2 regions of the Paenibacillus sp. cl130 genome follow, and region 1 is predicted to be linked to the other one. Evidence: riboswitches for the same ligand, from Rfam matches in the RefSeq annotation. Region 1 holds a riboswitch; the other holds the start of a gene.

What was found. Region 1 has a riboswitch for S-adenosylmethionine ahead of metA (homoserine O-acetyltransferase MetA). Riboswitches for the same ligand answer to the same signal wherever they lie in the genome.
Region 2: linked by a shared signal. The riboswitch ahead of BM358_RS18125 (methionine ABC transporter ATP-binding protein) and the one ahead of metA (homoserine O-acetyltransferase MetA) in region 1 are both predicted to bind S-adenosylmethionine.

Annotation. Positions count from the first base shown of each region.
Region 1 covers NZ_FOYG01000001.1:802,108-810,539, reverse strand. The annotation lists gene BM358_RS03785 (ROK family protein) at 209-1,087, shown strand; gene BM358_RS03780 (HRDC domain-containing protein) at 1,254-2,261, shown strand; gene corA (magnesium/cobalt transporter CorA) at 2,423-3,358, opposite strand; SAM riboswitch class I at 3,910-4,035, shown strand; gene metA (homoserine O-acetyltransferase MetA) at 4,154-5,071, shown strand; gene BM358_RS03765 (PLP-dependent transferase) at 5,196-6,380, shown strand; gene BM358_RS03760 (aminotransferase class I/II-fold pyridoxal phosphate-dependent enzyme) at 6,377-7,555, shown strand; gene mqnC (cyclic dehypoxanthinyl futalosine synthase) at 7,989-8,432, shown strand, end outside.
Region 2 covers NZ_FOYG01000006.1:296,771-305,202, forward strand. The annotation lists gene BM358_RS18110 (SDR family oxidoreductase) at 1-469, opposite strand, end outside; gene BM358_RS18115 (MetQ/NlpA family ABC transporter substrate-binding protein) at 613-1,455, opposite strand; gene BM358_RS18120 (methionine ABC transporter permease) at 1,530-2,198, opposite strand; gene BM358_RS18125 (methionine ABC transporter ATP-binding protein) at 2,195-3,217, opposite strand; SAM riboswitch class I at 3,354-3,493, opposite strand; gene BM358_RS18130 (Cthe_2314 family HEPN domain-containing protein) at 3,620-4,345, opposite strand; gene BM358_RS18135 (UbiD family decarboxylase) at 4,397-6,163, opposite strand; gene BM358_RS18140 (COX15/CtaA family protein) at 6,293-7,225, opposite strand; gene BM358_RS18145 (thioredoxin family protein) at 7,399-7,743, opposite strand; gene BM358_RS18150 (DUF2515 family protein) at 7,981-8,432, shown strand, end outside.

The DNA of each region.
Region 1 (8,432 bases):
TGATACGGACAATTTAAGTAAAGTAAGTAATATAGGGATGCTGACGCTTGGTGCGTTAGTGTCCTTATTTATATACCCATATGTCGACGGAGTTATATAGTCATGTGAAGGATTATATACAATTGCGATAAGGGGATTGACCTCAGGTACATTTCAGGTGAATATAGTGGAGAGAGAACCGGATTATCGAAAGGGGACAACAGCAACTATGACAGTATTGGGAGCAATTGAGGCAGGCGGTACCAAATTTGTATGTGGAATTGGCAACGAACGTGGAGAGGTACTGGAACGGGCGAGCTTTCCAACAACCACCCCAGCAGAAACAATGGAGAATGTCATCGCATTTTTTGAAGGCAAGGGCATTGAAGCATTGGGCGTAGGCTCGTTCGGGCCGATTGATCCTATCGAAGGTAGTGATACATATGGCTATATTACAACAACGCCAAAGCCACATTGGGGAAATTACAATCTGATTGGCAAACTGAAAGAGCATTTTGATGTGCCTATGGGGTTTGACACGGATGTGAATGGAGCAGCACTTGGTGAGTCTATTTGGGGTGCCGCCAAAGGATTGGACAACTGTCTGTATATTACGATAGGTACAGGCATCGGGGCGGGTGCTTTGGTTGGTGGAAAGCTGATACATGGATTATCCCACCCGGAAATGGGGCATATTCTGGTACGTCGTCACCCAGAAGATACTTACGAGGGGACATGTCCTTATCACGGAGATTGTTTGGAGGGACTGGCAGCAGGTCCTGCGCTCGAAAAAAGATGGAAGGTTAAAGGACATGAGCTTTCTGTCGATCACTCGGCCTGGGAAATGGAAGCGTACTATCTGGCACAGGCTTTAATGAGCTATGTATTAATCCTGTCACCGCAAAAAATTATTATGGGCGGGGGAGTGATGAAGCAGGACCAACTGTTCCCGCTCATTCGTACCAAGCTTCAAGAACTTTTGAACGGATACGTACAGCATTCGAGTCTGGCAACAGATATTGAGCAATATATCGTATCTCCGGGATTGGGTGACAATGCTGGATTGTGCGGTGCTCTGGCATTGGCAAAGGAAAAGCTGAATCATTAGAATTTATGGTTGACGGCACTCCAAGGTACGGTTATTATATAGGCAACAGTATAGTACGGCTCAAAAAGGGAAGCACCTTTCTTGCGAATACGCAGGATGGGTGCTTTTTTTTGCGTTTTTGTGTTGTGCGGGACTGTCTTTCAACGATATGAGGGAGGAAGAAATCATGGATATTGTATTTTTAAATCGCTTGTCCAAACGAAATGAACAGGGCTATGAGGACTTTGCTCAGGTATGGATTGGGCAGCATGAAGGGGGATGGAGTGCAGGCTGGAGCACACAGCATGTCCCGGATGAAAGTATAGACGACCTTTGGTATGAGGGCAGCTTGTGGCAGGAATTACTACATGTATACCGTCATGAGCTGGCGCTCAAAATGGCTGAGGGCTATAGGCCCTTAATCCATGGCGTATTTCATGAGCAAGAAGGATCATCAGGACGAGGACAAACGCTGCAAAAGCTGTATTGCTACAGTGATTTGTTTCCACGTGATGAAGTGTATGAGCAGTTGACGATGTGGAGACGGCAAAAGGCAGCAACGGAACGAAAAGCACCTTATTTTATCGCTACGAATCGGCTGCTTCGACTCATTAGCGTCTATCTTCCCCATACCGAAGAAGAACTGTTGGAACTGCCTGGTATGGGGCAGGGTAAAGTGTCGCAATATGGGACGGAGCTATTGGCTATTACGACACAAAATGACCGGACCACACCATTTCCGTTAAACTGGGTAACAGAGACGCTGGAAGAAGAAGTTTTTTTGTCATGGCTATACAAGCAAAAAGAGAACCAGTACAGGCAGGAGCTGAACAAATTCAGCCTAACTAGAACGATTATCGAAGGCATTTCGGACGGTCTTTCACTGGAGCATATCGGAATGAAGACAGGTTTGCATCGTAGAGAGATGATTGAAGCTGTGGAGCATTTGGACAGGGATGGCATTGATATGGAGAAGCTGATCCGCAAGGAGTTGGTGAATGTATCTGAGGAGGAGCAGGCAGCCATCTGGTCTGCTTATGAAGAGTTGGGGGATACGCTGCTCAAGCCCGTCATGCTGAAAGTGTATGGGGAAGAAAAGGCAACCGAAACAGGACTGGATCAAATTTACGAGCGTCTGCGTCTGATCCGTATACGGTTTCGTCATCAGCAGGTACCCGACCGACATGTTGGATAATATAGAACTGATTGAATAAAGCTAAAGTATTAAAGTACATTCAGGGTTCAACATACTAAAAAGCAGCAGCGAGTTCCACACAGGACACGGCTGCTGCTTTTTATGACCAAGCTGAAAATCGAAAAAAGTATCCAACTCGGTACTTTTCCCCCCTGTTCTTTTTAAACCCAGTCTTTCTTGCGGAAAATACAGAACATACTGACACCTAATGCCACCATAATACCAATGACGACAAAATAGCCATAACGTGTATGAAGCTCAGGCATATTATCGAAGTTCATCCCATATATTCCGGTAATGACTGTCAATGGCATAAATACGGTCGTAATTGCCGTAAACACACGCATAATTTCATTGGCACGGTTGGCGATACTGGATTGATAAGCTTCTCGAAGGTTACCCATCAAGTCGCGGTAAGTTTCAAAAGTCTCCGAAATTTTCACAGCATTTTCATAAATGTCGCTGAAATATTTTTGCAATTGATCGTCGATGAGCCGCAAATCCCGTTTGTTCAGGGTATTGATGACTTCTTTTTGTGGACCCAGCACTTTTTTCAGCCACAGAATCTCACTTCGTAAGCCGATGATTTCGTTCAAATGCGACTTTTTCGTATGCATTAGAATATCTTCTTCCAGCTTCTCAATGCGGACCTCAATCCGGTCACCAACCAGAAAATAGTTGTCAACAATCAAGTCGACCAACAGATACATAAAACGGTCAGGCTGGCTGACTTCTTGCTCCCACAGCATAGGCTTGAGGGTACGAAGCTCATTTATTTTCTGCTTGGTCACCGTAATGATAAAATGGCGGCCGAGAAAAATGTTCAAAGCTCGCAAAAATATTTCTTCATCATCAAAACGAATGCTATTTACAACGATAAAATAATGGCTTTCATAAATTTCAATCTTCGGACGCTGTTCTTCTTCACTCAAACAGTCTTCTACTGCAAGATCATGCATGGAAAATAAAGGCTGGAGCACTGCCAAATCATCGACATCGGCATCAATCCAATAAAAACCTTCTGCCGGTGCAGTAAGCGCCATTTCAATTTCTTCGACAGGGGTAAAAACCCCGTTGTTGACCAAACGGATTTTCATATATGTCACTCCTTATGCTCCGTCGTAACGGAAATACGTTTACCTTAAGCATAAGGAATGGACTCAGTTAGCCAGTTAGCCGGTGCGGGTAAGCGTGCACTCCCATCAAAAGCCGGAGGCTTTTGGAGCATGCAGAGCCTGGCGTCCCGTCTTTCGGCAAGCTGAAGTCATTCCTATGCTGTTGTTCAGGGATCGCCGCCTATTCGGACTCGGGTCGCCTTCCATTCCGGATTCACCTCTCAAATGTTCTTTTTTAGATTGCCACAGTATCGCAGGAAACACTCAAATCTGCACTACTGCTCCATATTTTTGCCTAATAGCACTTGTATAGTATAACGCTCGGCCTACGGCCTTTCAAGCGCAAAATCATGGGCTAAATCAACAGTAGTGGCAAGAGCTTCAGCGATAGGAGGGATATGATTTAACCTATGGAAAAGGTAGACAAAATGTGAATGCAGGGTACAAATTTAAAAGTCCCATCTTGACGAAGCCCAGCCGATGCATTAAAGTGAACAACAAGAACTTTGTGAACCTAAAATGAATATAGCGAAATCTTATCAAGAGCAGGTGGAGGGACTAGCCCGATGATACCCGGCAACCGGCGATTTTAATCGCACGGTGCTAATTCTTGCAGGACGCGCGCTTTGTACAAAGAGCGTTGCCCTGACAGATGAGAGAGGCGCATATGGATACAAATATGACCTTTCTCTAACCTGAGAAAGGTCTTTTTATTATATGCCCGGCATCTCAACAAGACGATTTTCGCAAAACTTACCGAACAAGGAGTGAGTTTACATGCCGATTAAAATCCCAGACACGCTACCTGCCAAGGAAGTGCTGGAGGGCGAAAATATTTTCGTAATGGATGAAAGCTTGGCTTATCATCAGGATATTCGTCCGTTGCGTATCGCCATTTTGAATTTAATGCCTACAAAGGAGACGACGGAAACCCAACTGTTGCGCTTGGTCGGCAATACGCCGCTGCAAGTGGACGTCACGCTGGTGCACATGAAATCTCATGTATCCAAAAATACATCGCAAGAATATTTGAACATGTTCTATAAAACGTTTGACGAGATCAAGAACAGTCGTTTTGACGGCATGGTCATTACAGGAGCCCCGGTTGAACAGCTTGAGTTTGAGGATGTGAACTACTGGGAGGAGATCCAGCAAATCTTTGAATGGACGAAAACGAATGTAACTTCGACCATGCATATCTGTTGGGCCTCACAGGCAGGCTTATACCATCATTTCGATGTCCCAAAATACGGGCTCGACTACAAATGCTTTGGCGTATTTCCACACACTGTGATTAAACCTAAAGTAAAATTGCTACGCGGCTTTGATGAACTGTTTTATGCTCCTCACTCCAGACATACGGAGGTTCGGCGGGAAGATATTGATCATATTGCCGAATTAGAAGTTTTATCCGAATCCGAGGAAGCTGGAGTGTACCTCGTAGCCACGCTTGACGGTAAACAAATTTTTGTAACTGGGCATTCTGAATATGACCCGCTTTCCCTGAAATGGGAATACGACCGCGATGTGGGCAAAGGAATGGAAGTTGAAGTCCCCAAAAATTATTTCCCTAATGATGATCCCAAGCGCACACCGCCCTCAATCTGGCGAGCGCACGCCAATTTATTATTCTCGAATTGGCTGAACTATTATGTATACCAAGAAACACCTTACGATATCGGGCCCCAGATTTAAAAAGGGGCTTGTAGTTTACCCTTGTACAGTACCACCTTGCAGTAGCGCAGCAGTATAGTCTTTGACATCCATTTTTGCAGGATATGTTATAGCACCCACTATGGAAGTTAACAGGAGGATTCATATGAGTGAGAAACAGTGGAAAATCGAAAGCAGATTGGCACAAATCGGTTCAGTAGAGGAGCCAGTAACCGGGGCTGTTAATTACCCGATTTACCAATCTACGGCGTTCCGCCATCCCCGTCTAGGTCAAAGCACAGGATTTGATTACATTCGGACGATCAATCCCACGCGAAAGGTACTGGAAGAGGCTTCTGCTGCACTTGAATCTGGTGATGCAGGTTTTGCATGTAGCTCAGGTATGGCGGCGCTGCAAACGGTATTTGCATTGTTTGGACAGGGAGATCACCTCATTGTATCGCTGGATCTGTATGGCGGGACATATCGCTTGCTGGAGCGTATTTTATCTAAATTTGGTGTAACAGCAAGTTATGTGGATACGAACGATCTTGAAGCACTCGAACAGTCATGTCGACCGAATACCAAAGCTGTATTCATAGAAACACCTACAAATCCGTTAATGATGATCACTGATATTCGAGCGGTTGCCGAGTGGGCATCACAACATCAGTTGCTTACCATTGTAGATAATACGCTGCTAACCCCATATTTCCAGCGGCCATTGGAGCTGGGCGCGGATATTGTGGTACATAGCGCAACCAAATATTTGGGCGGACACAATGATGTGCTGGCAGGGCTGATCGTAACCAAAGGCAAAGAGCTATCAGCTGAAATTTCCTTCCTGCACAATTCCATAGGGGCCGTGCTTTCCCCGAGCGACTGCTATCAGTTGATGAAGGGGATGAAGACGTTAGCGCTGCGTATGGACCGACATCAGCATAATGCAACAGTGCTATCTAACTATTTACTGACGCATCCGGCGGTGGCGGAAGTATTTTATCCAGCTCTCGAAGGCCACCCAGGTCGTGAGATTCAAAATAAACAATCCAGCGGAAATACGGGTATCTTCTCCTTTAAAGTAAAGGATGCTCGTTATGTGGAGCCTTTGCTTCGTCACATTAAGCTCATTGCGTTTGCGGAAAGTCTCGGCGGTGTGGAATCATTAATGACCTATCCCGCTGTGCAGACACATGCGGACATACCAGCAGAAATTCGGGATGCAGTCGGGGTAGATGACAGGCTGTTGCGTTTCTCCGTCGGCATTGAGCATACAGACGACCTAATTGAAGATTTGCGTTCGGCGCTGGAAGCGGCACGTCAAGAAGTAGAAGGAGGGGAGCAGCAATGATAGAGGATGCGAGAAGGATCGGCCAGGATCTGGACAAAGAGCGGAAGTTCGCTACCAAGCTGCTGCATTTCGGCTCTGAAATTGACAGTGTTACGGGGGCTTCGAGCGTCCCGATCTATCAAGCTTCTACCTTTCACCATCATGATATTTTTAATCCTCCACAGCATGACTATAGCCGTTCAGGTAATCCGACACGACAAGCTTTGGAGGATTATATCGCCTTATTAGAAGGCGGAGCTAGCGGTTTTGCCTTTGCATCAGGTATGGCGGCCATCTCTACTACATTTATGCTCTTGTCTGCTGGAGATCATGTCATTGTTTCAGAGGACGTATATGGAGGAACATATCGACTGCTGACCTCCATTTTGAAACGGATGAATATCGAAACGACCTTTGTTGACATGACGGACCTCAACCTTGTGAAAGAGGCGTTACAGGAGAATACAAGGGCTGTATATATGGAAACCCCGTCCAATCCGACACTCAAAATTACCGATGTAGCAGGAATAACCTCTTGGGCACAGGATAACGGACTTTTGACGCTATTGGATAATACTTTTATGACACCTTATTATCAACGTCCGATTGAGCAGGGTGTCGATATTGTATTGCACAGTGCGACCAAGTTTCTGGGCGGACACAGCGATGTGCTGGCAGGACTTGCGGTAGCACGTACCGAATCGCTGGGGAGACAAATCAAGCAGCTCCAAAATGGACTGGGTACCGTGCTGGCTCCGCAGGAATCATGGTTGCTCATGCGCGGTATGAAGACACTGGAGGCTCGTATGGCTCACAGCGAAAAGAGTGCAGCAAAGCTCGCCAATTGGCTGAACGAGCGCAACGACATTGAGGCGGTGTACTACCCGGGTCTGGAGAATCATCCAGGACGTGAAGTTCATGAGCGTCAATCCAGCGGTTATGGTGCAGTGATATCGTTTGATGTGGGTTCTGGTGAGCGTGCAAAAGAAGTCCTCAGTCGCGTACGTATTCCAATTGTAGCGGTGAGTCTGGGAGCTGTGGAAAGCATCTTGTCGTATCCGGCGATGATGTCACACGCGGCTATGCCCCATAGTGTACGATTGGAGCGCGGGATTACGGACGGATTACTTCGTTTCTCCGTAGGTCTGGAGGATATTGACGACCTGATTAGTGATCTGGATGAGGCGCTGCGCTAGAGCGTTAGCACATCAGTAGTATCTTTGTCGTCTTCAGGCAGGGAGCAAATATGTACAGTACTAAACAGCAAGTTTCCATTCATTCAGGAGGCTTGCTGTTTTCTATAAGAATGACATGAAGGACAGTGTGAAAAAATGCACTTTTCAGTTCTGTTTTCTTATTTCTTGGCTATATGCAATGTTGAGATAAGCTTGGCAGTTGCCTGTTTTCCTAGGTGAAAAGCAGAAAGAAGCGGGAATAAGTATGGTTCCTTACCTAAAGATATGTTAGTATTATCATTAGGTTTTACTATGCTAAATAGCACAGACAACATACAAGGCCAGTCATGAACATACATTACGGCAGGGTTCGAACGCAGGTTTGTGAAAGCATTCTCGTTCATAAGTCCTGTCTTTCATTTCGTCGCCCTGTGACAGCGAAGGAGGATACACCATGAGTGTAATCGACCATATTTTAGATAAAGCCCTACGCGGCGAACGCCTGAATTTAGAGGATACCGTTGCTTTGTTCGAATCAGATGAGGTAGAAAAAATAGGTCATGCGGCGAATAAAGTTATGAATCGCATGCACCCCGATCCCATTAAAACCTTCGTCATCGGACGAAATATTAACTATACGAACGTATGTGACGTATACTGTCGCTTCTGCGCTTTTTACCGTAGACCGGGTTCTGATGAAGGTTATGTTTTGCCGGATGAGGTGATCTTTCAGAAGATCAAGGAAACGCAGGATGTAGGTGGCACCGAAATTCTAATGCAAGGCGGTGTGAATCCGAATCTGCCGTTCAGTTATTATACGGATTTGCTGAAAGCTATCAAGGAGCGTTTTCCCGATATTACGATGCACTCCTTCTCGCCAGCTGAAATTCACAAAATG
Region 2 (8,432 bases), on a different contig from region 1:
AGACGGCGCGATGCGGCCAAGCCCTTGCTTCTCCAGCATGACCAAAGCCAAAATGAATAATACGTCCCCAATGCTGGCTACGCATGTGGGGCAATACCAAATGATCCAGCAACATGGTACCGACCAGATTCCCTTGTATCATGGCATGAATCTCAGCCACACTGTAATCCGCAAACAGACGGCGTTCCCGGATGAACGGTCCGGCATTGTTCACCATAATATCGACTCCGCCCAGCCGATCCTGTACTTCACCAATCAGCCTCGTGATATCTTCCTGAACAGAGATATCCCCTTGTAAAGACAGGCAGCGTACTCCCTTAGACTCAATCACCCGCTTAAGCGCTTCGGCTTCTGCTTGGCTATGCACATAATTTAGCGCAATATTACAGCCTTCATCCGCCAGACGCAAAGCGGTCGTTTTACCTAAACCTTTGGCACTGCCGGTTATGAATGCGACTTTATCTCTCAACAATTTTCCTCCTGTTCACAGAGAACGGTCACCCCCAAGTATAAAATATTTAAGCTTCCCCTACAACTCCATCCAAAAAGAAACCCCAGTCCTCTTGTTCAAGAGAATCTGGGGTTTGCGTGCAATGCGTTCTCGTTCCCTGCTTAAAATGCTGGAATAATCGCGCCTTGGTATTTATCTTCGATGAATTTTTTAGTTTCTGGAGATTGCAAAGCTTTGATCAGCTTCTGAATCGCTTCGGAATCTTTATTATCAGGACGTGCTACCAGAACGTTAGCATAAGGAGAATCTTTATCTTCCAGTGCCAATGCATCCTTTGTCGGGTTCAGCTTCGCTTCCAGAGCGTAGTTCGTGTTGATCAACGCAATATCCACTTCAGGCAACTGACGTGGCAGCATAGCCGCTTCCAAAGTCTTGAATTCCAAATTTTTCGGATTCTCTGTAATATCTTTCACCGTGGATTCAATGTTTCCTTCGTCTTTCAACTTAATCAGACCTTGCTTGGATAACAGCAGCAAAGCACGGCCTCCGTTTGTCGCATCGTTCGGAATGGCTACAGTTGCGCCATCTGGGATTTCATCAAGCTTTTTATATTTTTGGGAGTAGATACCGAATGGCTCCAAATGAACTGCGCCCACAGAAACCAGATCCATTTTGCGCTCTTTGTTCATCACATCCAAGTAAGGTACATGTTGAAAGAAGTTAGCATCCAGTTGCTTGTCAAACAATTGTACGTTCGGCTGTACATAGTCGTTAAACTGAACGACTTGGAGACGAACCCCTTCTTTTTCCAACTGAGGCTTGATCGCTTCCAAAATTTCCGCATGCGGCACAGGAGAAGCTCCAATTTTCAGCTCCACTTCACGTGGTGATCCGCCTGTATTTTCGGTCGCATTGTTTGTATCCGATGTTGTGCTCTTTGTACCGCAAGCCGCCAGCACCGCAATTAATGTCAAGCTTAGTACAGCCAATACCCATTTCTTCATGTTATTACCCCTCCAATAATTTGTAATATTCAGGATCAGACGTCCTGATCAATAAGGATATCTATATGTTTTCCCTATTTTCGAGTATAATGCCGCACGAGACGATCCCCCGCCATTTGCAGCAATTGTACCAATACGACCATCAGCACGACCGCAACGATCATGACAGCCGTTTCATAACGATAATAGCCGTAGTTGATAGCCAGTGTACCCAGTCCACCGCCCCCGATCATCCCGGACATTGCCGTGTAGGATACGAGTGTAACGACGGTAATGGTTAATGCAGCGAGCAGACCCGGAAGTGCCTCACGTAACAGCACACGCCGGATAATTTGTCCTGTCGAGGCACCCATCGCTTGTGCGGCTTCAATGACGCCCTTGTCCACTTCACGCAGAGACGTTTCGACAAGACGTGCGAAGAATGGGGCAGCCCCAATAACCAATGGTGGAATGGTTCCCAACACCCCGGTCGAGGTACCTACCAGCGATCGTGTAAAAGGAATAAGTGCAACGATCAAAATGATAAATGGTACGGAACGTAAAATGTTAACGATGAATGATAATACAATGTATATCACCTTCATCAGAGTTAACGAGGAGCGACTCGCCAGAAACAATAATATGCCAAGCGGCAAACCAATAATGAGGGTGAACAATGCGGATGCTCCGAGCATCTGAAGGGTTTCCAGAGTAGAATTTCCCAGCTCTTCCCAACTCACTTGTGAAAAATCAAGTTCGCTCATTGTCCGATCACCTCCACATCAAGTCCTTGCCCAGACACTTCGCGCAGCGTTTGCTCTATATCCTCATGGTTTCCTTCAAAACGAACGATCAGCTGTCCATAGGGTACATTTTTAATCGTAGATATGGTTCCCTGCAAGATCGCAAAATCAACACCAGTGCTTCGAGCCGTACGCGACAGAATCGCATCATATGTTTTACTGCCCAAGAAGGAGATACGCACCACCTGCGCCGACTCACCGCCACCTGCTGCCGCAATCGCTGCTTGCAACTCCTCGGGATGTTCTGACTCCCGTTGGATAAAGTCCTTGGTTACCTGGTGCTGTGGCTTCAAAAATACTTCCGCCACTGGGCCTTGCTCCACGATGTCGCCCTGATGAATGACGCCAACTCGATCACAAATGCTTTGAATGACATGCATTTCATGTGTAATCAGCACGATGGTTAAATTAAAGCGCTGATTAATATCCAACAGCAATTTCAGGATAGACCCCGTCGTTTGCGGATCAAGCGCAGAAGTCGCTTCGTCACACAGCAATACATGAGGATCACTAGCCAGCGCCCGCGCAATTCCTACCCGCTGCTTCTGTCCACCTGAGAGCTGTGACGGATACTTTCCACTGTGTTCTTCCAGACCCACCAGTTCCAGCAGCTCACGAACCTTCATGTCCAGCTTTTCCCTGGGAGTGTTTACCAACCGCAAAGGAAATGCAATATTGTCATACACCGTTGCCGAAGATAACAAATTAAAATGCTGAAAAATCATTCCGATTTTTCGACGTTGCTTCTGTAACTGGGATTGACTCACAGTAGCGAGGTTTACCCCGTCTACCCATACTTCACCTGAAGTAGGGCGTTCCAATAAATTAATACAGCGGATCAATGTACTTTTCCCCGCCCCGGAGTGACCAATCACTCCGAATATTTCTCCACGCTTTATAGAAAGATTCAACCCAGATAGCGCATTAACGCGTCGGTTGCCTTTGCCATAATGCTTGGTTAACTGCTTAAGCTCTATCAACGTGCTGCGACCCCCTTCACTTCTTCCTTACCCTTTTAACCAGTTGTCATCTCTCAGAATTGTATAAAATCGCTATTTATTTATACAAAAAAGAGCCCCTTTCACAGAATGAAAAGGGCCCCACCTTGCGAACCTTTTCTCATCTGCCAAAATCGCTATAACTCTAGCGGTTTTGTAGGAATTAGCACCATCATGTTCCCTCCCAGTGTATTACACCGGGAAAGAACGGGTTGCCGGGCTTCATCGGGCCAGTCCCTCCACCTCTCTGGATAAGAAAAATATGTTAAACTCCAGCTTTAGCTGTCCGTTAAGTTTATATAAAAAAAACATAATTCAAGCATTTTTCTGAAACTAGGTTTCAGTATAGATAGTTTACATTGCTTTGTCAAAGGATATTTTCTATCATATTTTTGGGCGTACTGCCCGGTTCTCCCATTGTTTCGCAGTATGAGTAAAGGCGTTTGACAGCGACCGACATACCATTTCCAAGCCCTGCTGCAAATCTTCCAAATGGTGATCAAGGTCCTCCAGTTGGATTTTTCCATACAAAGCTCGGTGTCGTTGCCAGAGATCATCCTGCATTTCCGTATTCATATAGTGTATCTCCGTATTCCGACGCTTACGCAGCCGATTGATGGCATCGTTGTAAGTATCCTTGATATCAATTAAATTATCGGTCAATACAGGATGCATTTTGAGATACTTGAGCTGCCGCAACACGGTAAAATACGAATAGTGCGCCTTATACTGCCCTGTTTTTAAATCATACAGATCATTTAGCCAGTTACCCAGCTTATCCAAAATAGAGAAAACCCGAACAAACCCATCTTTATAAAAGAAAACATATAACGCATAATCGGATTTTTCATCCTCACTCATATCTTCAGCATATCCGGCTTTCACTTTCATACGGAAAAAGGCGGAAGCATGATGGCTCTGCTCCAGTTCATCCAGAGATGACATTAGACCGCGTGTTAAAATATCCGCCTTCCGAAAATCGTGGGTCGGATCTCCACCAGCCTGAATTTGCCGCTCCAGCAGGTTCAACATAGCTGACATGCTATTCATGGCATCTAGCAGGATGCCTTTGTTCACACGTGGTGGCTCACCCAGTAGCTTGCGTATCATGCTTACGCCTCCTTATAAATGTAAAATCCGGCTGTAGGTTTAATTAGGGCGTCAAGCGAAATAACTCGTCCATCGTTGATCTACAAGCTTAACAATATCCTCACGCGGTAACACCTCATCTGGATACCCCGGCTTCATACGCGCATCCACTACAATCGGCAGCTTATAGTTCAGATGATGCAAACGCACTTCGCTGTCTGCGTACATATCTGTAGCCGGGTTAAAGCGTGTGAATACCGTCCACAGGAACGAGGCTTGAGAGCGAACGACTTCTTTGGCATCGTCTACAATGAAGACGAGCGGCCACTCTTGCTCACCCGCTGCTAATCGCTCCAAAACACGTGCCGCCAGCTCAGGCTCCTGCTCAAAGGACGCACCCGATACGACGAGGCAACCTCCGCAATAGGGCTCAATTTCACGAATTCCCGGCAGATCGCCTCCCTCATAAGCACGAGGCAATTCACGTACAGGCTCACCTATCCCCATCAGGATGGCCTTACTGCCATGATTCAGCTTGCGGCCTGTGTAATCGAGTGTATCGTGTGACGTGTGATTGAAAATAAATAAATCCCTTGCTGGATTAAATCGCTCCAGAATGGTTTCCAGCAGCAGGTTAAAGTCAGATAAATCAATTACTCGATCCGTCAGCATCAGGAACTTTGTCAACGATAATTGACCTTGACCCAAAATGGTAAAACCGGATACAAGCGCTTCACGGGAGTAGCTTTCACGTACGACTGCCGCTGCCAGCGCATGTACGCCCGTTTCCGCATACGCCCACAGGGACTTGACGGAAGGCATCACAAGCGGATAGGCAGGCGACAGCAGACGTTGCAAAAACTCACCGAGATAGTAGTCTTCTTGCCGAGGCTTACCTACAATGGTTGCCGGATAAATGGCATCCTTGCGGTGATGCATATGTTTGACATGAAATACAGGGAAATCATGCTGTAATGAGTAATAGCCAAAATGATCACCAAACGGGCCTTCCGGACGGCGTTCATGAGGCGGTACATAACCGCTGATTGCAAATTCTGCTTCTGCTGGAATCCGGTGACCCCCGAGCGGGTCTTCTGTCATGGGCAGCTTGCCTCCCATAATAAGCGAAGCCAGCAACAGCTCAGGCAAGTTTTCCGGTGCTGGCGCAATGGCAGACGCAATCAGGGCAGGCGGGCCACCGATGATAATCGTCGTAGGCAATGGCTCATTACGCAGTTCCGCTTCATGATAATGAAAACCGCCGCCTTTATGAATTTGCCAGTGAATGCCCGTCGTCTGATCATCATAAATCTGAATGCGGTACATCCCCAAATTATGATCCTTGGGCTGACCTGGCTTCTCAGTATACACGAGTGGAAGCGTAATAAACGGCCCTCCATCCTCATGCCAACTGGTCACTTTAGGCAGTGGTGCCAGCGGAGCCTCTGTACGGCGAACTCCCAATACAGGGGCCTCGCTATGAGATACTGTTTTTAGCCCTACTTTTAGCATGTCCTTAATCAGGCCACGTTCATTCCACAATGCTTTGGGTGTAGGTGGAAACAATGTTTTGGTCGCTCCTACAATCGCATCCATCAGTTGCTCTGGGCGCGGGCCAAAAGCCATGTCCACACGGCGATTTGTGCCAAACAGATTACTGGCTACAGGAAACGGGGTTCCTTTTACATTCGTGAACAGAAGTGCCGGCCCTTCTTCCTCAATGACTCTTCGATGAATCTCAGCCAGCTCCAGGTAAGGATCGACAGGTGCCTCTATAATTTTAAGATGATTTTCTTTACGCAGCGCTTCAATAAATTGGCGCAAATTCTGGTAGATCAACTGGACGACTCCTCCTAAGCAAATCAAGCCCTCGAGAAACTCGCGGGCCTGGTTTGTTTCTTATATGCTATTATACGTGTTAAAACGCCTCTTGGGCAAAAATCCGCTTCACTACGATTCATGAAATGCTTAGGTACGTTGTGCTTGGGTCGAAACAAACTTGCGGTCCGGTGACAATTGCCATACACGGTAGCTCAGATAAGCCAAAATCGAGAACAACGATGCAATCACCAGCATATGTCCCAGCACGATAAACATGTAGATTTCAGGTTTGTTGACGTACAACAAGATAATTCCAATCACCACTTGAAGCAAGATTAACAAGACCGATACGACACCCAATATACGGATATCCCGGTGATTCGGGTGATAACGGTATGAGTAGTGACCCACAGCCAAGATAATGACGAACAGCAGACCAGCTGAAATCTGATGAAGCAGCAGTGGAGATATGAAGCCCCCAATATTTACAACCTTCTGGATGACCGAGTGACTAAGCAACGCCCCTGAATAGACAGCAATATAGGTATAGATCGTCGATAACCATATAAAGTTACGAAAGCCCCGACTGACAGGCCCAGGAATCAGACGCGGGGTGTGGCGTGAATCTGCATGCTCCTGCCAGGCCCCCAACGTCATCATAGTTGCACTGGCAAAGGCGATAAGCGCAAAGCCAAAATGCATTCCCATGACTGCAGCCGATTGGGAGAAGACGACAGCCAACGCCCCCATTGCACCTTGTATGATGACAAACATGAGCGTGAGCAGCGAGAATAGCTGCAAATCCTTCCGATGCTTCATAAACAGCAAAAAGCCAACAAATGAGGCGATAGAAAGAATCCCGGCCATGGCACTGACGGAGCGATGAGAGAACTCAATAAGGGATGCGATCGTATGTGCCGGAACCAGCTTACCATTGCACAGCGGGAATTCCCGGCCACAGCCGAGACCAGAATCCGTTCGCGTCACGACACCTCCACCGAAGGTAGCCAAAAACATGACAATACATGTTACGAGTGCCAGCCATTTTAATATTCTGATTTTGTTATTCAAAGAATTCACCCGTATCCTTCCAAATATAATATTTATTCACTTTATATGTTGTGAAATGATCACTTAAAGTAATTATAACTGATATATCGTTCCTTGACATACGAGCTTTGTTGACAAAATGTGAACGTGTCCGTGAGAAAGCCGCCCCCTGAGAAGGAAGCGGCTTTCTGAATGTCTTGATGTTATTTTGCCAAGCTCGCGTGGACTTCAACAGCCCGATCCAAAAATTGCTCAATCTCTTCGCGGGATTTGCGCAGTCTGTTCACCAGACGTACCAGTTCTCGCCCTTCACTGTAAGCGATAAAGCTAGGAATCCCCAATACATTTTGCTCTTGACTGACGCTTTCGGCCTGTTCTACATCAATCTCAATTAATGTAAGCTTATCTGCATATTGTTGTTCCACATCAGGCATGAACGGATCGATGAAATGACAATCCTTACACCAGTCCGCCTTAAACACAGCCACCGTAACGCCCGGAGTGGATATTGCCTTATTAAAGTCTTCATGAGAGACGATTTTTTGCATGGATGATTCCTCCTTAAATTCTTTTAGTGCTGAAAAGATTGCACTTTCTATTGTAACGCCAAGTGAAGCTTTTGCACACTACCCCATTCTACTCACATGCCGATTGGAAGCCCTCTCATTGAGGCATACTAAAGATATACTTAAGAATCCACATAAGCGTCGACATCCTAACAGCATACCCAACATACTTGGCAGGATACGGGGATGCTTGCAGTTGGAAAGGAGGTTAATTTAGTCATGTCTCTTACCGAATGGCTCCATACAGCATCTCGACAGCTTCAAGGAGGGCTAAAGTTACTGGGTTCCGTTCCCCGTGTTGCAGAGGAAGCTTGGGAGGGCAAACGGGCGGCTTGGACCGAATCCCGCAAATTACGCTCCCCCTTGCGTGAACTAGCGTGGGATTATCATACGGCACAGGCCGCTATGAATGAAGCTGAAGCGATAATGCTGGTGAACGGACCCGCTACGCGTCCCTCTTCTCTGAATATGCCCTTATGCGAAACAGACTGTGAGCTACTGGAGAGGATCAAGAACGATACAGCACAGGAGAATCGCAGCAACGTCACCCGCACTGCCGCTTACCTTGAATGCTATCGTGGCTACCCGGAGTTACACTGGGCATTACTGGCCCACCTGGTTTCTCGTAATGGCGGCTATAATATGACCGATCTGAAAGGGGAACTGATTGG